Regions from separate parts of the Paenibacillus sp. FSL H8-0457 genome, predicted to be linked through region 2. Evidence: riboswitches for the same ligand, from Rfam matches in the RefSeq annotation. Region 2 holds a riboswitch; the other holds the start of a gene.
The links. A riboswitch is a leader RNA that binds a small molecule or an ion and turns the genes downstream of it on or off. The one in region 2 is predicted to bind cyclic di-AMP.
Positions count from the first base shown of each region.

Region 1 (15,814 bases), 800 kb from region 2:
TCGCCGCCTTCGAACCAGGAGACAAACACCAGCTCATCCGGCGCCGGAATCTCAAAACGCTCCCCGTACATTTCCTCCTGCGGAATCTCGATATACTCACCGAGCCCGCTGACGATCGGATGGCCGGGATCGATGACCCACAACCGTTCCTTCTCGCCGTCGTCGCGCCATTTCAGTGCGCCGGTGTTCGTGCCGAGAAGGCGCTGGAAAATCTTCGAGCCGTGGCCGGAATGCAGCACGATGATCCCCATGCCGTCCAATACGCGCTGGCGCACTTTTTCCACGATATCATCCCGTACTTCACTATGCGCCACATGCCCCCACCAGATCAGAACGTCCGTTGAAGCGAGCACGTCGTCCGTCAATCCGTGTTCCGGATCATCCAGCACGGCCGTGCGTACGACGAACTGTGCATCTTTCCCCAGAAAATCGGCAATCGTCCGGTGAATGCCTTCGGGATAAATCTTAGCGATCTGTTCATTATGTCTTTCGTGCCGGTATTCGTTCCATACCGTTACATTGATATTAGCCAAGGATGGCGGCCTCCTTTAAATTGAAATCCAAAGACCTCTTATACATTCAACCCAAGTATAGGCTGTGTTACAATGAACGGGAATGTGTGAAAGTTACTCTTTTTGTACAAAAACGACTTCGCGTTTTTTAAGGAGAGAGGGTGGAACTCGTGCTATCGATGAACGCTGACTATGTGCCTAGAATCAAACTGATGGGCTTCGTCTCCTATAAGAACCCCTGGATTCATTTCAAACGGAACACCCACGAGCATATTCTGTATTTCGTGAAGAGCGGCGAGCTTCATATGCGGGAGAACGGCGTATCCCATGTGCTCCGAAAAGGCGACATGCTGGTGCTTGAGCCGCATCTGGACCATGAGGGAACCCAGAAGCATCCCTGCGACTACTACTATATTCATTTTGAGCATCCCGATATTCAGCAGGCGCCCGAACGTCCCTTGTCCCTGCTGGCCAAGCAGTGGATCATGAGCGAGAATCAGCCGGCAGGCAAGGATGACGGCAGGCCGCTGTACTTTCCGAAGACCTGCACGTTAACCCAAAGAAAAAGTCTTCATCACATGTACCATGCCCTCAGTGAAATGCTGCAGCTTTACAGAAGAAAGCACTTTAACCGCAGTTTGACCGCGCTCAAATTCATGGAAATGCTGATCGAGCTGTCCCGCGAAAGCCTGTTCGATGAACTGGAGAAGAACAGCCCGCACACCAAATCCTATATGAAAGTGCATGCGCTGCTCGACTACATCCACGAACATTATGCCGAGAAAATCATCAGCTCGGATATCGAACAGCGCTTCGAATGCAACTATGACTATATCAATCGGGTGTTTGCCAAGCTCACGGGCCATACGATCATGCGATACGTGAATCAGGTCCGGATCAATCATGCCAAAGAGTTAATCGAGGCCACCCATCTCAGCTTCGGGGAGATCGGATATCTGACCGGCCTGGATGATCCCTTTTATTTCAGCAAAGTGTTCAAAAAATACGTCGGCATGTCGCCGAACCAATACTATAAGCAGGTTCGCGACAAGGAATAAGGCGGGGGACCGGGGGCCAGCGTCCGGCATCATGGTTGGCGTATCGTGGATAAGTCATAGCGAACGTTCCGGCGCCCCTCCTTCCTTGGGGATAACCCGCCGCCCCTCCAAGTTAATAGGAAGTTATCCTTGCACTTCTCCACATTTGTTCACAAACGCTGGATAACTCCCCTGGAATCAGGGAGCAAAATGCAGCTTGCGCTGAAAGAATGAGGATGATGTTCATAACTCTGTGTATAAACGAAATTATGACTAGGTTATGCACAGTTCATGCTTACTCCATCCGTTTTATAGAATGCAATTATCCACATCCGGAGATTTGGATTTTTTCGCATATTCCGGGACAGGATCATTCTTTTATTTGCGCCCGTAGTCTGCCTTAATCTCTCCCCAGCTCTTCGTTTGCCATTTTAGCACCTTGTTCTCGTATGTATTGGTTCGAAGCCAGTGCTCGGCCCGGTCCACGAGATCCCATATCTCTTTGGTTGACGCGTCGCGCGGCAGCGTGGAGACCACCTTCTTCTGCTTCAGCCATTTGAGCGCATTCATGGAATCGCTGTACACCGTTTTGGTGCTGCCGATTTTCTTCAAATAAGCAAGCGCATGGACGATCGCCAGGAACTCGCCGAGATTGTTCGTTCCCTTCTGGATCGGCCCGCACGAGAACAGAATATCCCCCGTCTGCGTATCCACGCCTTTATATTCCACCGGTCCCGGGTTTCCCCGCGTTCCCACATCCACGGAGATGCTGTCATAATCAATCTCCCCCGGATCCTCGGCCGCGGAGCTGCTGCTGCGCTTAAAGCTCTTGCTCTTGGATCCCGAGCTGCTTGATCCGCTTCCGGACTGCCCCCAGTAATTTTTATACCCTGCCGCATAGGCCTGTTCCGCTTCGCTTCGGGATTCGAACGCCTTGAATTTCGCACCTGTAAATTGGTTCACCTGCTGCTGGCATTCGCCCCAGCTTGTATAAATTCCGGGTACTTTGCCTACCCAGACTACGTAATATTTTTGCTTTGCCATCATAAACCTCCATCCTGAACTAACCTCTCTAGCGTACTATATCACATCCTCCGAAACCAACAAAAAAAGCGCCATCGTCTCCGATCCGCTTTCGATGTTTGACCTTATTCAATTGTTCCTGTTTCGTCGGCTTCACTCTCACATGCTGTGACAGCGCGCCGTAATCCTCGTTGGTCTTTCTCATCGAGACGGCTGACCATATGCCGGCGCGTTCCGCTTTGCGGAGCGCTTTTTGCGTTTTGGTACGGGCCATGAGGCTCACACTCCTTCTATTATAGAACTCCCTATATTGTACGGCAAAATCGAAGGGAATGGAACCGGAGCCGCCGGGACTCCGCCACCCATTTGACCCCCGTTTATTCCCATCCCTCAAACGTGAGGATTTTATCCCGGTATTGTACGTCCACTCCCTCATGCGTCCGGTATTTCAGTGCATCCAGCTTCGCTTCGGCGTCCATCTCCGTCTCATCGCTGCCGATTGTGACCTTATCCTGTTCTACGGCGGTGATGACCCAGGAACCCTCCGTTTTATCCAGGGAATACCTGCGGTTCATTTGAGTCAGCGTTTTTCCTTTCAGTTCCCTGGATTCCGATGCATATACAAACACCTCCCCACTTTGATCACTCTCATAAGGGTCCGAAATGCGAATCGAGGCTTTCTCTTCGTTCATTCCCAAAGATTTGACCAGCCCCCGCATATGCTCCTTATGCTTCTCGTACTCTTCGGCGGACATCTCTATCATGTCGCTTGCACGATATTCCTTCTCGTTATATCCAAAAATAATCCGGTCGCTCATAGCCTGCATGTAAGACTCACTGACAATCCCGCCCACCTCGGCCAAATACTCCGGATAATCCATTTGAAAATGCTGCAGCTTATATTCCGCCGTCTCTAGCTTCTCGACCTGGTTCACGATCTGCTCCCGTTCGTTCTCCGACAAGCCCGAGCCGCCGCAAGCGGACATTCCCGCAACCGATAATACGATTAACCCTAATAGTAGTAGTTTTTTCATGTTCTGGCCCATCCTTAAATCCTCTCCCTCCTGTAAACCTATGATATAATACGGAATCATTGGAGAATAGATCCAATTATGATAGGAGAGTGTACCGATGAAACTGGAGCGGCTCATATCCATGATTTACATGCTGCTGAACAATGAGATTCTGTCCGCGTCAGCCTTGGCAGAGAAATATAACGTGTCCCAGCGAACCATCTACCGCGACATCGATGCCATCTGCGCCGCCGGCATTCCGGTCGTATCCTATCAAGGGGTCAACGGCGGATACGGCATTATGGAGCAATACAAGATGGATAAAAGCCTGCTCGGTTCCTACGATGTCAGCGCCCTGATCACCATCCTGCACAGCATGTCTACGGTGTTCGAGGATGAACGGGCCCTGGATACGATTCAGCGCCTGCAGACCATTGACCGTTCCGCCAACTCCGCTTCGCAGGGATTGTCCATGGATATCGGGAGCTGGCGGTCGTACAACGAAATCCTTCGTCTTCTTCGCCGCGCCATTACGGACAGGCATGTGATCTCCTTTCAATACATAAGCGCCAAGAATGAACGCATTTATCGAAAAGTCGAGCCCCTGCGACTTATGTATAAATTCGGATCCTGGTACTTGTACGGCTTCTGCAGAACGAGGAACGATTACCGCGAATTCCGGATCTCGAGAATGTCGGAGCTGTCCCCCTCCGCCGAGCCCTTTATGCGCCAGCACTCCGAGGAGCATACGCACGGACCTCAGCTTCAAGAGCAACATCCATATGGGCGGAGCGTACGGCATAACTGGGAATCATCGCCCGATGCCATAGAGGTCGTGCTTCACGTGTCCCCCGGAGCCCTGGCCAAAGCCATGGATCAATTCTATGACGTACAGCGGGAATTTCATGAAGACGGCTCCCTCCGTCTCACGTTCAAGGTCAATGATCCGGATTCCTGGTGGTTCTGGTCTACCCTGCTGAGCTTTGGCGAGGAGATCGAGATTGTGGAGCCGGCCGACTTAAGGATCCGCATGCAAGCCAAATTAGAAAAAATGCTGCAAGTGTACGCAAAAGTATGACAGTCCGCTGTCATACTTTTTTATTTACAATGTTCCCAAGAAGGAAGATAACACGAAGCCAAAGGGGACGATCTTAATGAACTATCCTGTAAAAATGTATGAATACCATGTATGGGCCAACCAGGCCATATTCAACCGTCTTCTGGAACTTCCGGGCGAATTGTACAATCGGACCATCACGAGTATCTTTCCGACCGTATCGGAAGCGTTGATTCATATCTACACGGTGGATCTCGGCTGGATGAACATTTTGTCCGGGAAGGACATGAGCTCTGCATTGGCTGAGGCCTACCAGCTTCGGGAAGAGCTTGAAGCGATTTCGCTGGAAGACCTGAACCTGCGGTTTATCGAATTGTCGGATCGATACGCTGCGTTTCTCCGCCAGCAGCCTGACCTGGAGCGGATGATCCGATTGGATAATCCTTATGCCGGCATCCGGGATACCCGCCTGTCCGAGATCATGCTGCATGTCGTGAACCACGGCACTTACCATCGTGGAAATATTGCCGCCATGCTGCGCCAGCTCGGAAGCTCCTCCGCGATGACCGATTACGCTTTTTTTTGGTACCAGAATGAACCGGAGCCCGTCTTCGCCTAATGGCGCTCAGAATAGCGGTGAAAGTCCAGGACCTCTGAAATTCCATGCCGGTCTCAGCCCGACAAAAACCAAAAGCCTGCTTCAGGAACCCGGTTCCGAAGCAGGCTTTCTATCCTACATCCCGTTTATACGCTTGTCACAATTTGCGACCTTCCGTCAATCGTACCCAGAAGCCGCCTTTGAAGCTTTTCGGTTCATGGGAGATAATGAACGCTTGCGGCGACATTTTGGAAAGTGACTCCATCAGCCGCCGCTCATTCTTCCGTTTCACGAGCACTTGAAGCACCAGCCGCTTGCCATCCTTGCCGTCCGCTTCCCAAGCGGTCACGCCGTATCCCTTCTCCCGGAGGTTCATGGCCAGGTTCGTCTCAACGGAATTGACGATCACCTGCACCACGATGTATCCGAGTGCCAGATACTCCTCAATTCGGCTGCCGGCATACACGCCCAGGCCAAAGCCCAGGCAGTAGGCCGCCATATTAAAGGGATTGTCCAGATTTTGCAGGACGAGATTGAGACCGAGCAAGTACACGAATACCTCCAGCATGGCCAGAAGGGAAGCTATCCCTCTCCTCCCTTTGATCATCAGAATCAGCCGCAGCGAAAAAATCGAGACATAGACCACATTGATGCCGATGATGGAGCCGATCAGCGACAGCGAGATCATAGAGAATCACGGGTGGCGATATACTCCGGTCTTGGCTTCTGGCCCGAATACGGCTGCTTGACCTTGTTCTCCACGCTGTTATAGACCATGAATATATTGCTGCGCGGCATCGGGGTGATGTTGCTGTTCGAGCCGTGCATAATGTTGCAGTCAAAAATCACGATCGAACCCGCCTTGCCGACCGGCGTGTCGATCCCGCCCTCCTTCACCATCCGCGTCAGGCTGTCATGATCCGGAACGCCGTACTCCTGCTTGCGCAGAGAATCCTTGAAATGATTCTCCGGCGTTTGGCCAATGCAGGCCACGAATTCCTTATGTGACCCAGGCACAACCATAAGCGGCCCGTTATAAGGGTAGTTATCCTCCAGCGCAATGGAGCAGCTCAAGGCTCTCATTCGGGGCATGCCGTCCTCAACATGCCACGTTTCGAAATCGGAGTGCCAATAGAACTCCTTGCCCGTGAAGCCCGGCTTGTAATTAATCCGCGATTGATGGATATACGTCTCGCTTCCCAAGAGATATTCCATGATCGCCAGGAGCCTCGGATGTCGGGAGAGCTGCTTGAATACTTCATGGCTCTCATGAACCGCAAATACCGACCGAACTTCGTGCCCGTCCGGCTCCCGGATCACCTCGTCCTTCTCCGAGTCCCGCGCCGTTATCTGCAGCCTGCGGGCCTCCTCCTGATATCGCGATAGCTCCTCCCGATCAAAGAAGCCTTCCAGAAATAAATATCCGTTGCGCTCGTAGAAGCCGGATTGCTCCTGCGTTAACGCAGCATCCGGCGTCCATTCAGAATGTACGACAGGATCCTGTCTCTTTAGGATCCGGGGCTCCGGGTGCAATCTTGAAGGATAAACGTCCAGTTCTTTTTCCTGAAGGGCCGACGCATGATTTTTACTCATCGCATATCATCTCCTTAGTCCGTAATGGGGGCAAGCAGCGGGTAGGTTCCTTCCTCATCGTGAACTTCCGCGCCGGTTAGCGGCGGATTGAATACGCAGACCATCCGCATCTGCGAACGTGCTCTCAAATAATGCTTCTCGTGTCCGTCCAGCGCATACATCATGCCAGGGGTGATGGGATAGGTCTCGCCGCCGACAACCTCGATTTCTCCCTCCCCCTCGATGCAGTACACGGCCTCGACGTGGTTTTTGTACCAGATCAGCGTCTCCGTTCCGGCCTTGATCAGGGTGTCATTAAGAGAGAAGCCCATGCCGTCTTTTGTCAACAGAAGCCTTCTCGAATTCCATGTCGTTGTATCGATGTCGTCTTTCGTATCCACGATTTCTTCCAAATGTTTAACGATCATGACAACCTCTCCTCTGCAGCTAATTGTTTCATGCTATTCTCAAAAATCCCCAATCCCTCTGCCAGCGTGTTCATTTCAATGGTCAGGGGCGGCATCAGCTTGGCAACTTCGCTATGCGGTCCTGACGTTTCCATAATCAGTCCTTGTTCAAAGGCGATTTCGGATAGTCTTCCTGCGTGCTCCGGCTTATCAAAGGCTACCCCCTGGATCATGCCCCTGCCGCGGATTTCGCCCTTAAGCCGGGGATAATCCCTCACGACGTCTTCGAGCGATTGGCGAATCCGATGTTCGCGAATGCCGATATCGAGCTGAAAATCCTCCGTCTTCCAATAACTCAGCGCTTCGGCAGCGGCAACGAATCCGAGATTGTTGCCCCGGAAGGTGCCGTTATGCTCTCCCGGCTCCCAGATGTCGATCTCCGGCTTGATCAGCGTGATGGCCATCGGCAAGCCGAAGCCGCCGATCGATTTCGAGAGGCACACGATGTCCGGCTCGATGCCCGCATCATCGAAGCTGAAGAACGAACCGGTTCTGCCGCAGCCCATCTGGATATCGTCCAGAATGAGCAGCATCCCCTTATCCTTGCAGATGCGCGCCAGCTTCTGCAGCCATTGGCGGCTGGCGGCGTTCAATCCGCCTTCCCCCTGAACCGCCTCGACGATGACCGCTGCCGGCAGCGGAATGCCGCTTCCCGGATCATCCAGAAGCTTCTCCATATATGCCATCGTATCCACGTCGCTGCCAAAGTAACCGTCATACGGCATAAATACCGAGTGGCTCAGATCCACGCCGGCGCCCTGGCGCTTGAAGGCATTGCCGGTCACCGCCAGCGATCCCAGCGACATGCCGTGAAAGGCATTCGTGAAACACAGAACGGTGCTGCGCCCCGTCACTTTTCTGGCGATTTTGAGCGCGGCCTCCACGGCATTGGTGCCGGTCGGTCCGGGAAACATCATCTTGTGATCCCACCCGCGAGGCTTCAGAATAATCTCCTGAAAGCGGGTCAGAAACGTTTCCTTCGCTCCCGTAGCCATGTCCAGGCTGTGCGTAACGCCGTCCTGCAGGATGTAGTCGACCAGCTTTTCGCGAATCCTCTCATTGTTGTGCCCGTAATTCAAGGCGCCGGCGCCGGCAAAAAAATCAATGTATTCATTGCCCTGCGTATCCCACAGCTTGGCATTCCGGGCTTTGTCAAAGACCGTCTGAAAGCTCCGGCAATAACTTCTCACTTCGGATTCCAGCTTGTTAAACACGGTAAGCTTCGGTTTCTCCATGACTTGGTTGTCCATAGTTCCCTCCATTTGTTTAAATGTCATTGAAAAAGGGGCCAATCACGAATAACGGCTCGTCTTCATGTGTCGTACCATCCGGAAACATCTCTGCTCCATAACCCACCGTTACGGTGCTCGGAATGGATTTCTCCTCGGCATAACCGAGAAACAATCGGCGTGATGCCATATTGCTGGGCGATACCGTCGTTTCAATGAAACGGACGCCATGACAGGCCTTCTGGTTCATGAGGCCGGTAAGCATCGCCTTCGCGATCCCCTGCCTCCGGTGCGTGCTTGCAACCGCCACCTGCCATACAAAGAGCGTCTCCGGATTGCGCGGAGAACGGAAAGCGGAGATAAAACCGACGATGTCTCCTTCATGCTCCGCAATCATGCAGGTATCGTTGAAGTAATCCCCTAGCAGCATGTAGCAATAAGGCGAGTTCAGATCAAGCGATCCGGTATCGCGTATGAGCGCCCATACCCGGGTGCCGTCCCGCGCCTCCGGTCTTCGGTAAACCACTTCGGTTCCGGTATCCACAGCCATCTGCATAAACACCTCTTTCCAGCACTAATTTCCGTTCGAGCGGAACCGCTGCAGAAAACTCTGCAGCCGCTCGCTCTTCGGATGATCGAATATTTCCTCGGGTGTTCCTTGTTCAACGATCCTGCCGTCGGCTCCGAAGATGACCCGATCCGCGATTTCCTTCGCAAAATCCATCTCGTGCGTAATCAGCATCATGGCCATTTCGCCTTCTTCGGCGATTTCCCGGATCACCTCCAGCACCTCGCCGACCAGCTCAGGATCCAGCGCCGAGGTTACCTCGTCAAACACCATCACCTTCGGCCGCATGACCAGCGCTCTAGCGATGGCGACGCGCTGCTTCTGGCCTCCCGACAAATTGGACGGGTGCATCTTCAGCTTATCGGCCAAACCGACCTTGCCCAGCATCGAGACGGCCCGCTCCTCCGCTTCCTCCTTGGACAACCCCAGCACCTTGCGCGGGGCTTCCGTCACGTTGCGAAGCACATTCATGTGCGGGAACAGATTGAAATGCTGGAAGACCATGCCGACGTTGCACCGCATCCGATGCAGATGCTTCTCGTTTGCCCGGACCAGCTTGCCCTTCTCCTCCATATGCCAGAGCAGCTCGCCATCAACCTCGATGATCCCCTCGGTCGGTTCCTCCAGCGTCATCAGCATCCGGCCCATCGTCGTTTTGCCAGATCCGCTCGGACCGATCACGGCCACCTTTTCTCCCGGCTGCATCTCCAAATCGATGCCCTTCAGCACCTGCAGGTCGCCATACGACTTGGTCACGCCCGCAAATTTCACGATCGGCTGTGAACCCGTAACGGGATTTCTTTCCCGCTCCGGCTTCTTCGCCTCTTCAGCCTGCTCATCGATTACAACGGCATTCAATAGACTCCCTCCTTATTTTCCACGCTGCAAATTCAAACGCTTCTCCAGCCTTTGCACCAGCAACGACGCGATATAACTGATGATCAGGAACAGAATCCCGACCAGCGTGTACGGTTCGAAAGCGCGAAATGATTGCGACACGATATTTTTGGCTGTCAGCATCATCTCGACCAGCGTAATGGCGCATAGAATCGGCGTTTCCTTAAACATGACAATCAAATAATTCCCCAGCACCGGGATGATCGGCGGCACCGCTTGCGGCAGTATAATGCTCCGCCAGGTCTGGGATTTCGTGTAGTTCAGTGCGGTTGCAGCTTCCCACTGTCCTTTCGGCACCCCTTCAATCCCGGAACGGTACACCTCCGACAGATACGTGCTGTAATGCAGCCCCAGGCCGATGACCCCCGCATAGAAGGCCGGAATCGAAATGCCAGTCAGCAGCGGCAAGCTGTAATACAGGAAAAACACCTGTACCAGCAAGGGGGTATTGCGAATAAATTCTATGATTCCTTTGGTGATGAGCGACAAGGGCTTAAATTTGCTCCGCGCGGCAAAGGCAAGCAGCAGTCCGATAATCAATGCCACCACAAAAGCACAGAGCGTGACCCATACCGTCATTTTTAATGCGCTCAGAAGCTGCGGCAGTATTTCAAACACATATTTCCAATCCCACATACGCTACAGCCTCCCCGCGGTCAGTTTGCGCTCCAGCAGTCGAACCGCCATCGAGACGAGCGTCGCAATGACAAAATACATGAGGAGCAGCAGCACCAGAATCTCGGTGGTCCAGGAGATGTAATTGTTGCGGAGCACCATCGCCTGATACGTTAAATCCGCCATCGTGATGAAATAAACGAGCGAGGTGGATTTGATGAGTTCCACAAGCTGATTCCCGAACGGGGGAAGCATTCGCAGGGATGCTTGGGGCAGTATAACGTTCCACAGCCTCTGCCAAGGCTTCATATTAAGCGCCACGGCAGCTTCCCACTGTCCTTTCGGAACGGCCAGCACCGCGCTGCGAACAATCTCGGAGCCGTATGCGCCGAAGTTAAGTCCGATCGCGAGAATCGCCGCCAGCATTTTCGGAAGCTCGATGCCGATGAACGGAAGGGCAAAATACAACCAGAAGAGCTGCACCAGCAAGGAGGTTCCCCGAAAGATTTCGACGTACACGGCCGTCGCCGTGCGGACGATCCAGAGCTTCGACAGCCGGCACAATCCGGCTGCAAAGGACATCGCGATAGCCAGGATGGCTGAAAAGAACGCGACGATAATCGTGATCTCTGCTCCTTTGAGCAGCGTCGGAAGAAAATCGATCCAAGAATTCGGCATGCTATTCCCCGCAGAGCGCAGCGGCCGTCATCTCACCCGGGAGCTCTTCTTCCGTGAACCCGAACTCTTGCAAAATTTCCAGCAGCTCGCCCGACTCCTTCATCTTCTCAAGCTCGGCATTATAAGCCTCCTGGAACTCGGTATCCGCTTGGCGGAAAGCCGTAGCCCCGTAACCGCGAACGCTTTCGCCGTCGATGACCGGCTGCTCGAAATCAGCCACGCGTTCGATGCTGTCGTCGCTGGCTGAATCCAGCATCGCCTGCAGGGACGGCCCCGTCATGGTAATCGCCTGCACCCGATCGGCCTGGAGGGCGCTAATCGCCGAAGCCTGGTCAGGGACCTGTACGATCCGGTCCGCAGGAATGCCCGACTTCTCCATGTAGCCGATTTCGACCGCACCGGTCATGACGGCCACCTTGGCCTGCTCATTCTTGGCAATGTCCTCATAGCTTCCAAGTTCCATCGGATTCCCTTGCTTTACCGCAAGGGCTTCCCCGATGCTGTACTCCGGGTTCGCGAACAGGACGGCAGAGCATCGGTCCGGATTAATGAACATGCCTGCCGTGATCAGATCAAACCGATCGGCCTGCAATCCGGCGACCAGCGAACCAAATTCCGTTAGCTCCCCTCTCATCTCCTTGATGCCAAGACGCTCCAGAATAACGCGGGCAATCTCAACCGCTTCGCCCGTGAGCTCCCCATTGGCTTCTTTGTAGGCATACGGCTTCTCGTTCGCAAACCCTACGGTGATATATCCCTGCTCAATGGCTCGATCCAGCGTACTTCCTTTGTCGCCGCAAGCCGCGAGCAATACCACCATCATCACGGACAACACCAGCACAACCACTTTCTTCAAAACCTTCCACAACCTTTCGTAATAGCTTTTCACTTTCTTAAAAAAACGGCATGACGAAATTATCCGTGTTAGCACATGTGTTAACTTGGATATATAGACGTTCAGATACCCGTGCATGGGACGAGGCTTCAGGGAAGATGATTCATCCGCTTCCTTGCACGCTTTGACCCAATGCCGTCTGATCGATTCAATTCGTTCCACATTTGCAGACGTTGCCCCTCCTCTGTAATTGAATGCAAAAAGACCACCAAACAGGGGATCTAGACATAGCTCCGCCAGCAGGGGGTCAAAAAATAGAGAAAAGGCCCCTATAGAGAATAAAGGGCCTTTTGTATGAACATCCATTATGTATGCAAGACCCATCCACTGCTGACGAGGTTAGCTGACGGACTCGGGTAAGATGGTACCCTACACTCGTGAATTCCAAGTGACTCGCCCCTGGTGAAACTGGTTCCCCCGCTTTCCGGAATATGTATGCCGGAAACTAAGCGTGTGTTCATGATAAAGGGAAGCTCAGGAAAAGTCAAACCCCTTTAACCGCTTTTTCTGGAAATTCAGAAGTAAAAAACACCGTTTTTGCAACGAGGATATTGAGCCTTTTGAACACCTTGTTTAAGGCTGTCCATACACCGGATTGGTCATGGAATCCATGCTCCATTTTCCGCTATATAGCAGGCATTTGACGGGTCTTGCGGAAATCGTTCATGCCATATATGTTTTATGCCATGAATGAGCCCCGGATCAGGAAGTCTGCCCGTATGAAATACGGGACCGAAAAAAAATTTTTGAAACACTCCATAAATAAGTCTGATAACAACGCCTGGAATGACTTAAAAAAAAGCCCCGATGCTTAGCATCAGGGCTTTTCTTGTCATACTGCGGTATAGCCGCCATCCACCAGCAGGCTCGTGCCCGTAATGAAGGAGGCCTCTTCACTGGCGAGGAACAACACGGCTTTGGCCACTTCTTCCGGCTGTCCCAAACGGCCCATCGGATGAAGGCCGACCAGGTGCTGCGTGATCGCTTCCGTTCTTCCCTTGATCAGCGGCGTATCGATATATCCCGGACACACGGCATTGATTCGGATTCCTTTGGAGGCATAGTCTGCGCTGAGCGACTGGGTTAATAGCTTGACGCCTCCCTTGGCCGAAGCATAGGCGGTTACTCCTGCTTTTCCGACATGGCTATGGATCGAGCCGCAGTTTACGATTGCCCCTCCGGTTCCTTGGGACAGCATTTGCTGAATAACATATTTATCGCACAGGAAGACCCCTGTCAGATTAATATCAATCGTTCTCTGCCAGTTATCCATCGTTAACTGATCGGCAGGAGCATCATGGGCAATGCCTGCATTGGCAAACAATACATCGACACGGCCAAAATGCTGCACCGTCTGATTCACCATATTCGCGACTTCCTGCTCTTGGGTTACATCCGTTTTGACGAACAGCGCTTCAAAGCCGGCTCCTCTCAATTCGTCGGAAACCGCTTGTCCCTGGTCGGAATAATCCGCGATAACGACCTTGGCTCCCTCTTTTGCAAAAAGTCTGACTGCCGCTTCGCCAATCCCGCTGGCGCCCCCCGTCACGATGACAACCTTGGAATCAAATTTCATGCGTTGATCACTCCTATGTTGTAAATTCATCAACCGGCTATCCATTCATGTAGAATAGGCAAATACCGACCATGATATTCCAATACCCCGTTTCCTAATGAATGACCAGCAACCTATCGAAGAAAAAGAATGTTCGCTAAAAATAGTCGCAAAGCAATAACCCTATTCAAGCTCAAGCCCAGTCAGACCGGACGCTCAATCGTAAACATCTCTCCCAGGGTCGAATAGATATTTCCTGCCATGCGGCTCACAGGTTTCAACTTCGATGCGTCAATCCGGCCATGCTCGTAGAGCTCCTCGGACACGTGAAATCGGACGACGCGGGCAATCAATAGATCAGCGGCAGGCAGCTGATCCGCGCCATCCAACGTGACGACCTGCTCCAGCACGCATTCCATGCGGATCTTGGATTCCAGAACGCCGGGAACCTTAACAACGTCACTAACGACCGGGGTTAAACGGGTTCGGTCAAGCTCACTTTCGTTCGGAGGCAGATTCGCCGCCGTTTCGTTCACGGCTGCAACGGTATCTTCATCCACGATGTGGATGACAAGCTCGCCGCTCTGCATGGCATTTCTCGCCGTGTCCTTAGGTGCACTGTTCTTTCGCTGAACGGAAACCGACAGCAAAGGGGGATTGCTCGACACAATGGAAAAGTAACTGAACGGCGCCGCATTCAGCACGCCATCCGCCGATAATGTCGTAACGAAAGCGACCGGACGCGGAACGACGCTTCCAATCAGCAGCTTGTATGTGTCCCGTTCGCTTTGGGTATTCGGGTCAATGGATATCACTTGGGTTGCCCCTCTCCTGTATGTTTGACTTGTATAGGCTCCAACCCCTGCTCGATTCGGGCACGCTCCGGTTCGAACCAGGCAGGAAGCTTTAATTGTTCCCCCAGCGAGTGCAGGTCTTCGTCCACCGTAAATCCGGGCGGATCGGTTGCGATCTCAAACAGGATCCCCCCACGTTCCCTGAAATATAACGCTTTGAAATAGTTACGGTTCCTGATATCCGTAGGGCGAAATCCCTGCTCCTTCACCCATTCATGCCATTTGCCGTGCTCCTCATCATTTTGGGCCCGCCATGCGATATGATGGGTCGTTCCGGCACCTCCGGCTCCCAAAGGAATATCCCGCATCGGCAGATCAATCACGTTGCCGAAGGGGCCCGCAGCTTGAAACCGGGCATAATTGACGTCCTCTCCAATGTAGGTCAGTCCCATGACGTTCTCCAGCGCCTTCTTCGTTTCCTCCCATTTGCTGCTGAACAGAACCGCGCCGCCGAATCCCTTAATGGCTGTATCCGGAGTTATATCGTCCACGGACCAGCTGTTATTCGGACCGCCTTCCCGCTCCACCAACTCTAGCGAAAGCCCGTCCCGATCGGAGAATTGAAGATATTGTTCGTTAAACCGGAAAGCCTTCATGACGGGAACGCCAAAGCTCCGCAGCCGCTGTTCCCAATAAGGCAGGGCCCCTACAGGAACGGCAAAGGTCGTATATCCTGCCTGTCCTCCTCCACGCAGCCCTCTTCGCGAAGCGGAGGAAGGGAAGAAAGTGATGATCGTTCCGGGTTGTCCTCCCTCATCCCCGAAATACAGATGATATACCTCGGGCGCATCGTAATTCACGGTCTTCTTTACCATTCTGAGTCCTAGCACGCCTGTATAAAAACCAACGTTCTTCTGCGGATCCTGCGCATAAGCGGTAATATGATGAATGCCTGCCGTATATAATGTCATATCCCATCTCTCCCTCACCGTTTCGTGTCGAAACCCTTTATTTCCGTTCATGATCCGTTTTGCATGATGGATGAGCCATAAACCATAAATAATTAAATAATCTTTAAATTTAATATCTTTATTTTAAGATTATATAATTTTCTTATCGTTGTCAAGCTCCTGTGCACCCCAAATATATAAAAAGCCGCCAAGAACGATTCCTCGCTCTTGGGCGGCTTTAATATGCGGCTAAAAGCCGTCTCCCTATCCCACGGCTTAAGCCTTTTTCCATTTCTCCTTAAAGAACAGCTGGTACACTCTGGTTACGATAATTTTAATGATCATATAGATCGG
Region 1 is NZ_CP150293.1:6,343,389-6,359,202, forward strand. Features, by position in the region: gene MHI43_RS28620 (trehalose utilization protein ThuA) at 1-533, opposite strand, end outside; gene MHI43_RS28625 (AraC family transcriptional regulator) at 692-1,570, shown strand; gene MHI43_RS28630 (ribonuclease H family protein) at 1,928-2,593, opposite strand; gene MHI43_RS28635 (hypothetical protein) at 2,622-2,846, opposite strand; gene MHI43_RS28640 (hypothetical protein) at 2,950-3,606, opposite strand; gene MHI43_RS28645 (YafY family protein) at 3,704-4,663, shown strand; gene MHI43_RS28650 (DinB family protein) at 4,740-5,261, shown strand; gene MHI43_RS28655 (DUF2179 domain-containing protein) at 5,398-5,928, opposite strand; gene thpD (ectoine hydroxylase) at 5,925-6,833, opposite strand; gene MHI43_RS28665 (ectoine synthase) at 6,848-7,240, opposite strand; gene ectB (diaminobutyrate--2-oxoglutarate transaminase) at 7,237-8,529, opposite strand; gene ectA (diaminobutyrate acetyltransferase) at 8,546-9,058, opposite strand; gene ehuA (ectoine/hydroxyectoine ABC transporter ATP-binding protein EhuA) at 9,083-9,934, opposite strand; gene ehuD (ectoine/hydroxyectoine ABC transporter permease subunit EhuD) at 9,947-10,609, opposite strand; gene ehuC (ectoine/hydroxyectoine ABC transporter permease subunit EhuC) at 10,613-11,266, opposite strand; gene ehuB (ectoine/hydroxyectoine ABC transporter substrate-binding protein EhuB) at 11,268-12,122, opposite strand; cyclic di-AMP (ydaO/yuaA leader) riboswitch at 12,477-12,623, opposite strand; gene MHI43_RS28700 (SDR family NAD(P)-dependent oxidoreductase) at 12,994-13,737, opposite strand; gene MHI43_RS28705 (flavin reductase family protein) at 13,920-14,531, opposite strand; gene MHI43_RS28710 (ring-cleaving dioxygenase) at 14,528-15,481, opposite strand; gene MHI43_RS28715 (AI-2E family transporter) at 15,737-15,814, opposite strand, start outside.
Region 1: linked by a shared signal. The riboswitch ahead of ehuB (ectoine/hydroxyectoine ABC transporter substrate-binding protein EhuB) and the one ahead of MHI43_RS00140 (3D domain-containing protein) in region 2 are both predicted to bind cyclic di-AMP.

Region 2 (15,814 bases):
ATATAAATTGATGGTTCGCCGATTCTTGGAGGAAACAGTTCGTCGCGGGGTAAAAATGAAGGAAACACGAGGCTGGGACCGCCGGGGGCGCGGCAAGCGCTATAACGTAATCGATGAGGTCGATTCGGCGCTGCTCGAGATGGCGGATGAGCTGCTGGATACAGAGCAGGGGAGAATTGATCTGCTGAACAAGGTAGGGGAAATCCGAGGCATGTTGATCAATCTTGTATTCTAGCCGCAAGCAGTAAGGAAGTTACTTGAAATGATGGAGTGTTCCGTAATAGAGGATCATGAAGGATTGGTAGAAGGTGAGGACATATGTCTTTTAACGATATCGTAGGTCAAGAGACTGCGAAGCAACTGCTGCAAAATGCCTTGCGCCGTAATGCTGTCAGTCATGCCTATCTGTTTAGCGGCCCGAACGGTGCCGGACAGATGCAGACGGCGCTTACGTTTGCCAAGGCATTGTTTTGTACGGAACGGGAAGACGATGCTTGCGGGCAATGTTTGGAATGCCGCAAGGTGGAGCACGGCAACCATCCGGATCTGACGATGGTCGAGCCGGATGGGGCCAGCATCAAGATCGATCAGATCCGCGATCTTCAGCGGATATTCTCCTATCGATCGGAGAACCGGAATCCCAAGGTATATATTATTGACCGTGCGGAGAAGATGACCACGCAGGCAGCCAACAGCCTGCTGAAATTTCTTGAGGAGCCGCAGGCGCCTGCCGTCGCCATACTGATTGCCGAGAATGGACAAGCCCTTCTGCCCACCATTCAATCACGATCACAGCTAGTCCCGTTCCGGGCCCTTGATCCGCAGATGATGGAAAAGGTCCTTGTAGGTGAGGGCTATCCTGCCGCGCTTGTACGCTGCGCTGTTCATCTGGCGTCCGGACTTGACGAGTGCAGGAAAATATTGAATGAGAATTGGTTTGCAGAAATTAGAAACGTAGTGTTACAATTAGGGAAGGAGTCTTTGACCCGCAGTGGCTCTGCGATGATCACCGCGAGTCAAAAAGTGTTCAAAACCGAACTCTCCGATCATCTGGACTTATTGTTCAGTATGTTTCATTTATGGTTTAAGGACATGATCCATGTCCAGTATGGAAGGAAAGAGTCTCTCGTTTTCATAGATCAGGCAGAGTATATCTCTGGTCATGCATCAGCCCGCAGCACAGCACAGTGGGTGTCATACATGGATTTGGCCGCAGAGTGTCAGAAGAAGTTACGCTATAATGTCAATGGACAGCTCAGTTTAGAGCAGTTATTGATGGGTTTGGGCGGTAACACTCCGGCGTGAGCACACCCCCAGGCCCGAAGAATGGCCAATATGTACAGGCACAAGGGGGTTTATTTTTGTACAGTGTAGTAGGTGTCCGCTTTAAGAAAGCGGGCAAAATATATTACTTTGATCCGCTCGACCTCCCCGTGGAGAAGGAACAATCCGTAATTGTGGAAACCGCGAGAGGGATCGAGTATGGTCAAGTTGTGATAGGAAAGAAGGAGGTAGGTGAATCCGACGTTGTCCTTCCCCTCAAGAAGGTCATTCGTATCGCTGGTGACTCCGATGCCCGTGTGGTTGAAGAGAACAAACAAGCGGCGAAGGATGCATTCACCACCTGTTTAAATAAAATTCGGGATCACGAACTGAAAATGAAGCTGGTCGATGTGGAATTTACCTTTGACCGAAACAAAATCATTTTCTACTTCACGGCGGAAGGCCGTGTGGATTTCCGTGAACTGGTTAAGGATCTGGCCAGCATATTCCGAACAAGAATCGAACTTCGCCAGATTGGAGTTCGCGATGAAGCCAAAATGCTCGGCGGTCTTGGACCTTGTGGACGCGTACTGTGCTGTTCCTCATGGCTTGGTGATTTTGAGCCGGTATCGATCAAGATGGCAAAGGATCAAAGCCTATCGCTCAATCCGACTAAAATTTCCGGGCTATGCGGAAGATTGATGTGCTGCCTGAAGTTTGAGCATGATAATTATGAAAGCGTGAAAGAAGAGCTTCCATCCGCTGGGAAACTGGTCGTTACTTCGCTTGGAGAAGGCAAAGTAGTCGGGCTCAATGCGGATAAGCGGACGGTTCATGTTCAGCTGTTTGAAATTGGAAAGGTCAAGGAACTTCCAATGGATGACGTTGTCATCAAATAGTCCAATAGAATGTTTATTTTCGGGGTGTAGACTTGGAGAAGAAAAACATTTTTGTGCTCATTCAAGAGTTGGAAACACAGATGGGACATATACACAGTGAACTGGGTGGACTTAAGCTGGTCATCAAGGAACTGCTGGAAGAGAACCATCGCCTCAGTCTTGAAAATGAACAGCTCCGGAAAATTTTAAAGAGGGAAGTCAATCCGGCAGAATTGGAAAGCCCAGTTGCTTTACAACCTCAGCCTCATGTGAAGGATGAGGAACATGAAGATGTGGTCGGTGAGGGGTATGATAACCTGGCACGGCTGTATCATGAAGGCTTCCATATTTGCAATGTCTATTATGGACATCTGCGGACGGAAGGGGATTGCCTGTTCTGCTTGTCTTTTCTGAATAAATAAGAAGCCGTAGGGGAAACTGCCTACGGTTTTTTTCTAGAATCGAAAGGTTATACTGTAAGGATCGCGAGTGAAACATATGGCTGCTTGTCATGCAATGTGAAGAGCAGCTTTTTACGTATTTCATATCATCAGGCAAGGGTGGAAAGAGTTACACACCAAAGTAGCGGGGATATAACGAATTATAGAGATAAAGGGTTGAAACCATGAAATTGAAAGAAGTGTTATTGCAACCATCCGAGCGGATCGATGATCTGCTCACCCATGAGCTCGGCATCATTCAAAGCGAAGAGGTATTCAGCTTCTCCATGGACGCGGTCCTGCTTGCCAGGTTTGCCAGCATACCGCGCAGGGGCCGGATTCTGGATATGTGCACGGGTAACGGGGTAATTCCCATTCTGCTGTCGACACGTACAGGCGCGCCGATCGAGGGGATTGAAATTCAGCCCAGACTTGCGGATATGGCCAGACGGAGCGTAGTGATGAATGACCTTCAGGACCAGATCACGATCCATGAAGGCGATCTGCGGGAACTGTACAAGGAAAAGGGATATGGAGCGTATGACCTGATTACGGTCAACCCGCCTTATATGCCGATGAATGGCAGCGACTTGAAGCTGAATGAGCATCAGGCGATTGCGAGGCATGAAATTCACTGTACGCTTGAAGAAGTCATTGAGTCCTGTGCAAGGCTGCTCAAACAAGGCGGGAAGATGAGCATGGTTCACAAGCCTCTGCGGCTGGCGGAGATTATCACCCTGATGAGCAAATACCGGATTGAGCCCAAGGTCATCCGATTTGTGCATCCGCGCGTGAAGATGGAAGCCAACATGGTCCTGATCGAGGGCATTCGGGACGGAAAGCCCGAGGTTCGGCTAAAGCCACCGCTGATTGTGTATGATGAGCAGGGGAATTACGGACCGGATTTTATGGAAATTTACTATGGAACACATGAGGATGAGACAAAAGAATGAGAAATCTTGTGCAACAGAGTTATGCCGACCGGGGAGCGGGAAGTCCGGGTTCGCTGTATTTGGTGGCAACGCCGATCGGGAATTTAGAGGATATAACGTACCGCGCCGTACGCATCCTACAGGAATGCGATATTATCGCGGCAGAGGATACGAGGCAGTCACGCAAGTTGCTGACCCATTTCGAAATTCCGGCTAAACCGCTGTTTAGTTATCACGAGCATAACAAGGCGGCAAGCGGTCCTGAAATCATACGTTATATAATAGAAGGAAAAAATGTGGCACTTGTCAGCGATGCCGGTCTGCCGGCGATTTCAGACCCTGGCAGTGATCTGGTTTCGCTTGCGATTGAGGCAGGAATTTCGGTCATTCCGATCCCGGGAGCCAATGCGGCGTTATCCGCCTTAATCGTGTCGGGTTTGCCGACCGAACGGTTTACGTTTATCGGCTTTTTGCCGCGGGAGCGCAAAGATATCGTCCAACAGCTGCAAGCTTTGCAATCGGCGCAGGGAACGTTATTATTTTATGAATCTCCGCATCGCGTGAAGAAGACGCTGGAGATCCTGCAGGAGGTACTGGGAAATCGGAAGGTGACCTTGGCACGGGAGCTCACCAAGCGCTACGAGGAATTTGTGCGAGGCAGCATTTCCGAATGCCTGGACTGGCTCACGGAGCATCCGCCGCTGGGAGAATATTGTTTGGTGGTGGAGGCCGGCAGTGCAGAAGAGGAGCAGAAAGAGAAAAATGCCTGGTGGCAGGAGCTCTCGCTGGAGGAGCATGTGGGGCACTATGAGCGGGAAGGACTAAGCCGCAAGGATGCCATGAAAAAAACCGCGGGTGATCGCGGCGTATCGAAAAGGGACATCTATAACGCACTCCTGACGGAGTCGTGAATATGGCTTGCCTGGCCCAAGGGGGATAAACAAAAAGCCCCACAAAGTGGACCCAAGCTTCGATGCTTATTCCAAATACTTTACGGGGACCCCAAAACATATAAATGGGATTAAAGAAAGGATACGCTTCACTGAAAACGTATAATTCTTTAATCCCAAAAAAAGACCCTCCTGCGGCCGGGTTCATAGCCGAGGAAGGCACCAAGGAGATATGAAAAAGGTTAGAATTAACAAAATGTAATAATGCTATTATATACTAAAAATCTTAATTTGTCACAGGTGTAGGGATTTCCGAGATACATTCATGGCAAACAATTTTACCTTTGAAGTAAGTGACGTTCTCAGCGTTACCACAGAAGATGCAGGCAGGCTCATATTTCTTAAGCATGATGCGTTCGCCGTCTACATAAATCTCCAATGCATCTTTCTCACCAATTCCGAGCGTGCGGCGCAACTCAATCGGAATGACGACCCGTCCAAGCTCATCGACTTTCCTTACAATTCCTGTTGATTTCATCATAACTTATAAATGCCCCTCTCGCCATAATTTAAAAAAGTCATAATTCGACATAGTTCTAGTTTTTATGTTATTTATAGTACCAACGATTCCCAAAACAGTCAACCTATATTTTTGAAAAATCGGAACCTGTTTACGAAAGTATAGTGAACAAAAGCCTTATATAGCAACGGAATTACCATAATCGAACCAATTTTTGCGGCGATTTTGGATTTGTCGATTTGGAAAGCGTGATTTTACGTTATTCGACACAGTTCGACATTAGATGTCAAAAGAAGTGTTTATCGGCTAAAACTAAAGAGTTAACGAGAAGGAGTTGAGATGAAATGCATTCACCCATTTCGGAAGAAAAAGTGTTTAAGGACCCCGTCCACAATTATATTCATGTGCAGGACGATATTATCTGGCGGTTAATCGATACCCCGGAATTTCAGCGGCTTCGCCGGGTCAGGCAGCTCGGCACTTCTTTCCTGACCTTTCATGGAGCAGAGCACAGCCGATTCTCCCATTCTCTTGGAGTCTATGAAATTACGAGAAGAATCATCTCTCAATTCGAACGGAGAGGGTATTCCGATTGGCCTGCCGAGGAACGGCAAGTTGCGCTCTGCGCGGCGCTGCTGCATGATGTAGGGCACGGGCCTTTTTCCCATTCCATAGAAGAAGCTTTTCATATGAACCACGAGGATTGGACATGCCGGATCCTGCTCGGAGATACTTGCGTCAATCGGGTACTGCAGGAGCTCGGTGCCGATTTTCCCGAGAAGGTCGCCTCCGTTATTAACAAAACCTACGATAAGCCAATTGTCATGAATCTGGTCACTAGTCCGCTGGATGCAGACCGGATGGATTATTTGCTAAGGGATGCTTACTATACGGGAGTCAATTATGGAACGATTGATATCGACCGAATCTTGCGGATGCTGCGGCCGTACCGCGATCGGGTCGTCGTGAAGGAATCGGGCATGCACGCGGTGGAGGATTATCTCATGTCGCGGTATCAGATGTACTGGCAGGTGTATTTTCATCCCGTCACCCGAAGCTCCGAAATCATCCTGCGCCAAATCTTTCGCCGGGCCAAGGAGCTGCATGACCGTGGATATGCTTTCCGTTTCATGATCGAACCGCTGCCTGCGTTGTTTTCGGGGAACATTGGCGTACACCAATACTTGCGTCTTGATGAAGCCTTGATTCAAACGGCCTTTCTGCAATGGACGGAGGAGGAAGACCCGCTTCTTAGCGAATTATGCGGCCGTTTCATGCACCGAAAGCTCTACAAATATGTAGAAATCGACAACATCGATCTGGAAACCATCGACGGGATCCGCCAAGCGTTCCGCGCCGTGGGGCTGCATCCGGAATATGACCTGGAGATTGATTTTCCAACGGATCTTCCTTATGATAAGGTTCATTCCGATATGCCGCTTAACGAGAAACAGATTCTCCTTCTGGACCGGCATGACGAGCTGAGGGAAATCTCGGAGGTATCCGATATCGTACGCTCGATCAGCGGCATTCATAAAGGGCGGTACCATCTTTATTATCCGGAGGAGAAGGTGGACCCGCTCCTGGGTCAAATGCCGGAGACGATAGCCGACGTTTTCAAACAACAGCATTAAATCAAGCAAAACAGGACAACCGTTAATCCCCTTGCATTCAACCAACTAATGGAAAATAGACGACATAGAAACGACAGGAAGGAGAGTGTGGATAGTATGCTGTTCGACACGCACACTCATATGGACGCTCCCCAATTCGACGAAGACCGGGAAGCTGCAATTCATCGGGCGCTTGAAGCCGGCGTTACGCGGATGATCAATATCGGATTTAACCGGGAGACGATCCCGACCACGATGAAGCTGGCTGAGACTTATGATTTTATATATGCAGCGGTAGGATGGCATCCTGTAGATGCGATCACCATGGAGGATCAGGACCTGGATTGGATCGCCTCTTTATGCAGTCACGATAAAGTGGTGGCAATCGGGGAGATCGGCTTGGACTATCATTGGGATACGTCCCCCAGGGAAGTGCAGCACCGCGTGCTTCGGCGCCAGATCGGGCTTGCCCGGGAATTGAACATGCCCATTGTCATTCATAACCGGGATGCGCATGAAGATATCGTTAACATTTTGCGTGAGGAAAAAGCCTCTGAGGTCGGCGGTGTCATGCATTCCTTCTCCGGAAGCTGGGAAACGGCCAAAATGTGCCTGGATATGGGATTCCATATCTCGTTTGGGGGGCCGATAACGTTCAAGAATGCGAAGCAGCCCAAAGAGGTTTTGGCAAAGGTTCCGCTTGATCGATTATTGATCGAAACGGACGCGCCTTACCTGACACCTCATCCCTTCCGCGGGAAACGAAATGAGACCGCATATGTAAAATTGGTGGCGGAGGCGGCGGCCGAAATTAGAGGGTTGTCCTATGAGGAATTGGCCCAAATTACCACCAAAAATGCACTGGAACGATTTGGTATTTAACGAAAACAAGAGAAAAAGCCATGAAAAAGGGAGCATTTTCGATTAATTAAAGTTTTTTAATCAGAAAAGGCGTTGATATTACAATATTTTAACCTTTTACTTGAGAAAATGTGGTTGAATGTCGCTTTACAACCTGCATACAAACAGGATATCATCTTTTCAGTGATAAGAAGCTGCGATGTGCAGATCGCAGCCGAATATTTCATGAACCGTCTCGCTTAATCTCCGAAATTCTGGAGAACGGGGGAACCGATACTGCGGTGCATACTGGTCTGGATGCACGAAGCTGTATTTGATTTCTTTTTCGGGTCTTTGGGGTGAATTTGAAGGATCTCGCCATGAGCGGGCATCCGGATATAGGGCGTCTCTCTTACGTCCGAACCCGACAGCTAACTCCGTAAGCGAAATAAGAGGGGAAATCTCGTGCATACCATTTCCATGATTTCATTCATCAGGAAGCCACGTTAGAGCCTCTAGTACTCTTTCAATGGCTTCTTTTATTTTTGAATAATGGAGACGGGTCCATCATACTCTTGGTAAACAGGAGGTGATGGCAGATGGACGGAAGACGGGAATTGACGCAGGGTGTAGATAGATAGCAGGGCGCCCTGTGAGAAAAATTGCTATAGTCACGTCAAATGCATTCATGCGTTTACCTAGACGGCGGGACTATGAAGGAGGATGGAATAGTGGGCATTTTTCAACCTGAAGAAACCCATGAATCACAATCATCCAGCATGTCTTACGCATTGAGATGGAAGCATGACAATTTGCGTCAACTGATGTTGCTCGGCGCCATGGGTGCCGTTACGGTATCACTTCTCATATCGTTGGTTGTACATGACCAGGCAGGCAAGGAAGTTCAGCTTGTCGTCGACGGCCGGGTCACTACGGTGGAAACACGTGGATCGTTGCTGCAGGAATTGCTGGATGAGCAAGCGATCACGTTGAGTCCCCAAGATCAAATTTCGATGCCCCTGAACGGCGCAATCCGGGACGGAGACCGAATTATTATTGACAGAGCTATTCCAGTCAACGTTACGGTAGGCAGCAAAACCAAAACCATATTTACATCCCAGGATACAGTTGATCATGTACTCAAAGAGGCTGGCGTTACGATCCAGGGTGAAGATATAGTACAACCGTCGCAAGACACGAAGCTGACCAGCAATATGAATATCAATGTCGTTCGCGTCACGAAGCAAAAAGTTAAGGAAACGGAAGACCGCGAGTTCCGCGTGATCAAGACGGCCGATCCATCGCTTGAAAAGGGCGATAACCGCGTCATTCAGCGGGGCGAGTCTGGTCTTATGGTGAACCATTACGAGAAGGTCTACCACAATGGCAAGCTGGTTTCCAAGACGAAGGTCTCCCAACAAATCGAACGCAGAACGAAGGATAAAATCATTGCCGTAGGCACGAAAAAAGTGGAGAAGCCTGTTATCGTCCAGGCGGCAGCCACCGATGTAAAAGCTACACCGGCTAAATTGTCCGGCACGAAAAAAGTAACGACCGCCAAGGCTGTGGAGAACAACGTGGTTTCCCGCGCAGGCGTTGATTTTAAATACAAGAAGGTATTGAACAACGTGTCGATGACCGCGTATTCCGCCGAACAGCAAGGAATCGGTACGCGTACCGCATCCGGCACACGCGTTACGGAAGGTCGCACCATCGCCGTTGATCCTAATATCATCCCGATCGGATGGTGGGTCTACATCGAAGGCATCGGTTTCCGCCGTGCTGAAGATACGGGAGGCGCCATTAAAGGCAACAAAATCGATGTCTATTACGATTCGTTGAAATCGGCCATGAATTTCGGCCGGAAGAGCGGCCGCACCGTTTACGTGATCGGTCCGGTTAAACCTGAATTGAACTAGACGCATGAATTCCAATTTACTTTGCCATTCTAATGCTATACTATTTAGCTTATAATATATGATGATCAAGAAGAGGGAATATTTCCTCTTCTTTTGTTTTGTTAAGACCGCAGTAATCAAGGCTAAACGGGTTGAGCCTTAACGTTGTACAGGCCTGCTCTGCTTGGGAAGGAAGAGAACGAACGCATGATTAAAGAAGTGATTGTCGTGGAAGGCAGGGACGATACCGTTGCCATTAAACGGGCCGTAGAAGCCGACACGATCGAAACCGGCGGTTCAGCGATCAACAAACAAATCCTGAAGCGCATAGCGCTTGCCCAGGAGCGCAGAGGCGTTATCATATTGACGGATCCTGACCATGCGGGTGAACGAATCCGCAAAATCGTGGATCAGGGCGTACCCGGCTGCAAGCACGCCTTCATTCCGGAAGCGGATGCTACCCGGAAAGGGGATATCGGCGTGGAGAATGCCTCGCCAGAGGCGATACGGCGCGCGCTGGAGCGGGTTCACACGTCTTTTGAGGGTGGAGAGAGCCTGATCAGTTTGGAGGATATGCTGGAGGCAGGATTATCGGCTCACCCGGAGGCTGCGGCAAGACGAATGGCGATGGGTAATCTGCTGGGCATCGGATACTGCAACAGCAAGCAGTTCCATAAACGATTGGCCATGTTTCAAATATCGCGGGAAGAATTTCTGGCAGCACTTGCACAGCTGGAAGAAGGGGGCGTTTAGCTAATGAATCGGATCGAGGATATATCAACACCAAGACGGACGAAGGAGATCATCTCGCGCCATGGATTCTCCTTCAAGAAGAGTCTGGGCCAGAACTTTCTCATCGATCAGAATATTTTGTATAAAATCGTGGAAGCTGCAGGACTGGATGAAGATAAGGGCGCGCTCGAGATCGGGCCTGGCATCGGTGCACTGACGGAGAAGCTGGCGCAGACGGCAGGAACCGTCACCGCGGTCGAAATCGATCAGCGCCTGATTCCCATCCTAAGGGAAGTCCTGGAGCCCTACGGGAACGTGAGGGTTCATCATGGGGATGTGCTGAAGGTGGATCTTCATGAGCTGTTCCGTCAAGATTTCGCGGACGTATCGAAGGTAAGCGTGGTTGCCAATCTGCCGTATTACGTGACGACGCCGATTCTCATGAAGCTGCTGGAGGAGAAGCTGCCGCTGGAGAACATCGTGGTGATGATTCAGAAGGAAGTGGCCGAACGGATGGCCGCTGCACCGGGAAGCAAGGATTACGGAAGTCTCAGCATCGCCGTTCAATACTACAGCGAGCCTAAGCTGGTCTGCATCGTGCCGCACACGGTGTTCATTCCGCAGCCGAACGTCGAGTCGGCCGTGATTCGCCTGGCGGTCCGGGAACAGCCGCCGGTCCGCGTGGAAGATGAACGATTCTTCTTCGAGGTGGTCCAGGCTTCATTTGCACAGCGACGGAAGACGATTGCCAACAATCTGAAGAGCCGGTTCTTCCCGGGTGAGGGACGTGAACGGCTGGAGCAGCTGCTGCAGGAAGCAGGGATCGAGCCTTCACGGCGCGGAGAGACGCTTAGCATTGAGGAGTATGCGCGGCTTAGCAACGTGCTGTTCGGCGCCAATATCCGTTGACGCAGCCGTTCAGGGAGTCTCTGGAGCTTACTCATGGCCTCCGCGCGATAAATTGGCGCTGAACAAGAACCAATAGTCACAGTAGCCCATACCATAGGGTAGGGGTGATGTTGTGATGAACTTGGGAGACTTGGTCGTTCGTAAATCCTACGGCGGCGATGTAACGTTCCGGGTAGAAGGCATGCGGCAAAATAACAATATCGTCATCAAAGGGACGGAATTCCGGTTACTGGCCGATGCTCCCGTTGATGATCTGGTTACGGTCCCGCATCCCACCTTAAGCGAACGAACAAAGCAGGCGCAGATCAAAGCCAATGAATCGCTGGACCGCCTGCAGAAGCAAAGACAGGAGCAGAGCGAGCGTCAACTGGCCAGCCTGCGGCATACTGAAGGCGGCCAGCTTGCGGATAAAGGATACTTTGACGTGCCGGGCAAGGTGCTGCATTTGGATGGAGATCCCCAATATCTGAAGAAGAGCATGACCTTGTACAACCAGCTTCGGGTCCCAGCGGAAGGCCATTATATCAATGAGTCGGGGATGGCCGATTCATTATATCGTCTTCTTCCGCGGGTAAGACCTGATATCGTTGTGATCACGGGACATGATGGGGTTCTGAAGAGACGTCAGCCATACGATTTATATAGCCTGGACAGCTATAAGAATTCCCACAACTTCGTCACGGCGATTCAGGTGGCGCGTCAATATGAGCGGAACCTGGATTCCCTGGTCATCGTGGCCGGAGCGTGCCAATCGCATTTTGAGGCGCTGCTGCAGGCTGGAGCCAATTTTGCCAGCTCGCCGGGGCGAATCCTCATCCATGCGCTGGATCCCGTCTACGTCGCCGCTAAAGCGGCCTATACGTCGGTCCGGGATACCGTGAACATCCATGACGTGGTCCATCATACGATCAGCGGCAGCCAGGGCGTAGGCGGAATTGAGACGAGAGGCAGCTACCGGATCGGTCTGCCCAAGCTGCAGGATTTGTCTACGTTGAAGGTTACGCCTTCAGTCAGCTAGGCGCCTAATCCGTGCGATCAGAGGTCCAATAACCGCTGGAGAATGAACCAAGAAGAACCCCACTCGCTGGGGTTTTTTTATTTTTCGTTTCCATTCGTTAAGAAAGTTGTCAAAAAAAATACATAAAGCTTGTCAATTTAGCACATATTAAAGCAAATGAGCGCGAGAATGGCAGGGTCAAAAAAAATACATTGACAATATATTTTTGATGCTGATATAATTAATGTTTTTGAATTGACAAATGATGTAATCTTCGGTATAATGGACAAGGAAAGAGGTGGTCGTCGACAATGGCTAAAAATGCGCTGTTGGAAATCAAACGCAGTCTCGATGCCCATTTAGGGCAAAAAATTACGCTTCGGGCAAACGGTGGCCGTCGGAAGACCGTCGAGCGTACTGGTGTTTTGGAAGAAACGTACCCTTCTGTTTTCATTGTGAAGCTGGACCAAGACCAGCAAACTTTTAAACGTGTGTCTTACAGTTATGCGGATATTTTGACCGAAACCGTGGAGATCATGGTCACCGGTGACGACAACGAGATGCGAATCACCTATATCAAGTCATAACGATACGTCATGAGAGCAGTCTCCGCTTACAGGGAGGCTGTTTTTTGTTGCCATCCTTCCGGAGGGATGACAAGGACGGGTTGAACGCATACTAAAGCTGCGTGAAGCTTATCCCAGCCGTTCTATACGCGGTGACGGAGACTTAAGCATGCGTAAGGCCCATGGAAGGCCGCTGCGTCGCGCAGGATGCTGTTCATGCCATACTCAATACATTTTCCAAGGAGGCGGGATTGATGAGCAGAAGAAGACGAAGCATCATGTCCGATCAATTGAAGACCGAATTGGCTAAAGAATTGGGATTCTACGACACCGTGGAAAAAGAGGGCTGGGGAGGCATTAAGGCCAAGGATGCCGGCAACATGGTAAAACGGGCGATTGAGCTCGCCGAGCGGGCAGCCCGCAAATCCGACCTGTAAGAGTATGGCCGCATCGCAGCAGGGTCTTCCGATTAAGCGGAAGGCCCTGTTTGTTTCATCTTTAGCTTCCTGACTCGCAGGAAAAGCTTACGTTATGCGCGTCGATAGGCGTTTTTCTTAAAGCCGGTGCATCGTAAACGTCATCAAACGGTCCCATGACTTCAAAGCCTGAGTTTGTTAATATAGAGGCATTAGATGTTTTTCCTCGAATATGTTAAGTTCAAGCATATGGGAAAAGCTAAGGATAGGTGAACGTTCTTGAAAATATACGAAAAAGCACCGGCCAAAATCAATTTGATGCTGGATGTACTCCATAAACGTCCTGACGGCTTTCATGAGGTAGAGATGGTCATGACGATGATCGACCTCGCCGATCGGCTCGAAATGTCCGAACAAAAGCGGGACACCATCATCATCACCTCGCAGGCAGGATACATACCGCTGGACGAGAAGAATTTGGCCTTTCAGGCAGCAAGACTAATCAAAGAGCGCTACGACGTGAGGAAGGGTGTACATATCCACCTGGACAAAAAAATTCCCGTTGCCGCGGGACTCGCAGGAGGCAGCAGCGATGCGGCGGCCACGCTGCGCGGCTTGAACCGCCTCTGGGGGCTCGGCATCCCCCAGCAGGAGCTGCTCGCGCTCGGTGCCGAGCTCGGCTCCGATGTGCCGTTCTGCGTGACCGGCGGCACGGCATTGGCTACGGGGCGCGGCGAAGTGCTCACGCCGATCCAGAATCCGCCGCAATGCTGGGTGATCGTGGCGAAGCCGCCGATCAATGTGTCGACGGCGGAGGTGTATGGCCGCTTGCGCAGCGAGCAAATTCAGTCCCACCCATCGGCTGAGCGGATGGTGGACGCGCTGGCGCAGGGCAGCTTCCAGCAAATGTGCCAGTCGCTGGGCAACGTGCTGGAAGAAGTGACTTTGAAGATGCACCCGGAAGTTCAGCAGCTGAAGGAAGGTATGCTGAAATTGGGCGCTGACGGCGCGCTGATGTCCGGCAGCGGTCCTACCGTCTTCGGACTGGTCTCCAAGGAATCCAAGGTGGCCCGGATTTACAATGGCCTTCGGGGCTTCTGCAAGGAAGTGTATGCCGTTCGCCTGCTCACTTAGAAACGGTTGGAATTGACAATTCGGGGGCGAATTGCAATCAAAGTTGTATAAATACGTACAAAAGTGTTATATTTAACATATAATATTCGGATTTAGCGAGGAACCCTAGGTGAAAAAATTAAAACGAAGCGAACGATTGGTCGATATGACCCAATATTTACTATCCAAACCGCATACGCTGATTCCGCTGACAACGTTCGCCGAGCGATATGGAGCAGCCAAGTCGTCCATTAGCGAGGATTTGGCGATCATTAAGGACGTATTTGAGAGCGAGGGGCTCGGAGAGCTTCAGACGCTGGCCGGAGCGGCCGGAGGGGTAAGGTACATTCCGAAGCTGCGCAGAGACCATGCCCTGCGCTTTGCGGAGGAGCTGTGCCAGCAGCTTCAGCAATCGGATCGGATTCTGCCGGGCGGCTACCTGTACATGTCCGATCTGCTCGGACAACCTACGCTCATGAACGAAGCGGGCAAGATCATTGCGACGGCATTCTCCGACCGGGAGATCGATGTGGTCATGACCGTGGAGACCAAAGGAATTCCGTTGGCCTATGCGACGGCGGCGCAATTGAACCTGCCGGTCGTACTAGTTCGCCGGGACCATCAAGTGACGGAGGGGTCGGCCGTAAGCATCAATTATGTGTCGGGCTCGCACAAGAGCATCCATACGATGTCTTTATCCCGCCGGGCGCTCAAGGAACGCTCCCGGGTGCTGATCGTGGACGATTTCATGAAGGCAGGAGGCACCATTCAGGGGATGGTCGATCTGCTGGGTGAATTTAATGCCGAAGTCGCAGGCGTCGGGGTCCTCGTGGAATCGGGATCGGTAGAAACCGAGGAAAGACTCCTGGAGGACTATATTTCACTCGCGGTTTTGAGCGACGTAGACTCCAAAACCAAGAGAATTACCGTCAAACCTGGTAATTATTTCGAAAACTAGGCACGCGGTTTTTGTCGATATAATAGCGTTTTCATTCGAATCGGCACGAAGTCTGTCGAAAATATCACATTCTAAAAAAAATTCCTGTTTTTAGGACATTTTGTAGTAGAAAAAAGAAGGATTTCGGGTTTGCTGTGTGGAATTATACACCAAGTCTCTGATGGAAAAAGGTGGTGAACACATATGCAAATTACGGATGTCAGACTCCGCCGTGTTAACTCTGAGGGGAGAATGAAGGCAATCGCATCCATTACCATCGATAATGAATTTGTCGTTCACGACATTCGCGTCATCGACGGAAACAATGGAATGTTTGTTGCAATGCCGAGCAAACGCACTCCTGACGGAGAGTTCCGCGACATTGCCCATCCCATTTCTTCCGGTACCCGCGAGAAGATTCAATCGGCTGTATTGGCCGAGTATGAGCGAGCGGCTACTGAAGAAGAAGTGATTGAAGAAGGCGCTTAAGTTTTATAATTGGGGTTCAAGGAAAAGAGAGCCATACCTATGGCTCTCTTTTCTTTTTTTGTAGAATGATATATATTCAGTAGTGAGTTCAAGAGGAGGAGGCATGGCCCTTGAAAAGATTTGCTATTGTGCTCGCCGCTGGGCAGGGCAAACGTATGAAATCCAAACTATATAAAGTGCTGCATCCTGTTTGTGGCAAGCCGATGGTCGGACATGTGGTCCAAACGGTACAGCAGGTGAACTGCGAACGCAGTGTTGTGGTCGTTGGCCACGGCGCGGAAGCGGTTCGCACCTATCTGCAAGACGCAGCCGAGTATGTTCTGCAGGAGCAGCAGCTCGGAACGGGTCACGCCGTGAAGCAAGCCAAGGAACTGCTTGGCG
Region 2 is NZ_CP150293.1:22,043-37,856, forward strand. Features, by position in the region: gene MHI43_RS00095 (YaaR family protein) at 1-235, shown strand, start outside; gene holB (DNA polymerase III subunit delta') at 319-1,305, shown strand; gene MHI43_RS00105 (stage 0 sporulation family protein) at 1,362-2,162, shown strand; gene yabA (DNA replication initiation control protein YabA) at 2,195-2,563, shown strand; gene MHI43_RS00115 (tRNA1(Val) (adenine(37)-N6)-methyltransferase) at 2,767-3,534, shown strand; gene rsmI (16S rRNA (cytidine(1402)-2'-O)-methyltransferase) at 3,531-4,424, shown strand; gene MHI43_RS00125 (AbrB/MazE/SpoVT family DNA-binding domain-containing protein) at 4,690-4,944, opposite strand; gene MHI43_RS00130 (HD domain-containing protein) at 5,268-6,557, shown strand; gene MHI43_RS00135 (TatD family hydrolase) at 6,654-7,418, shown strand; cyclic di-AMP (ydaO/yuaA leader) riboswitch at 7,624-7,838, shown strand; gene MHI43_RS00140 (3D domain-containing protein) at 8,108-9,295, shown strand; gene rnmV (ribonuclease M5) at 9,482-10,027, shown strand; gene rsmA (16S rRNA (adenine(1518)-N(6)/adenine(1519)-N(6))-dimethyltransferase RsmA) at 10,031-10,915, shown strand; gene yabG (sporulation peptidase YabG) at 11,031-11,933, shown strand; gene MHI43_RS00160 (Veg family protein) at 12,224-12,499, shown strand; gene MHI43_RS00165 (small, acid-soluble spore protein, alpha/beta type) at 12,733-12,915, shown strand; gene ispE (4-(cytidine 5'-diphospho)-2-C-methyl-D-erythritol kinase) at 13,174-14,028, shown strand; gene purR (pur operon repressor) at 14,138-14,965, shown strand; gene spoVG (septation regulator SpoVG) at 15,149-15,433, shown strand; gene glmU (bifunctional UDP-N-acetylglucosamine diphosphorylase/glucosamine-1-phosphate N-acetyltransferase GlmU) at 15,544-15,814, shown strand, end outside.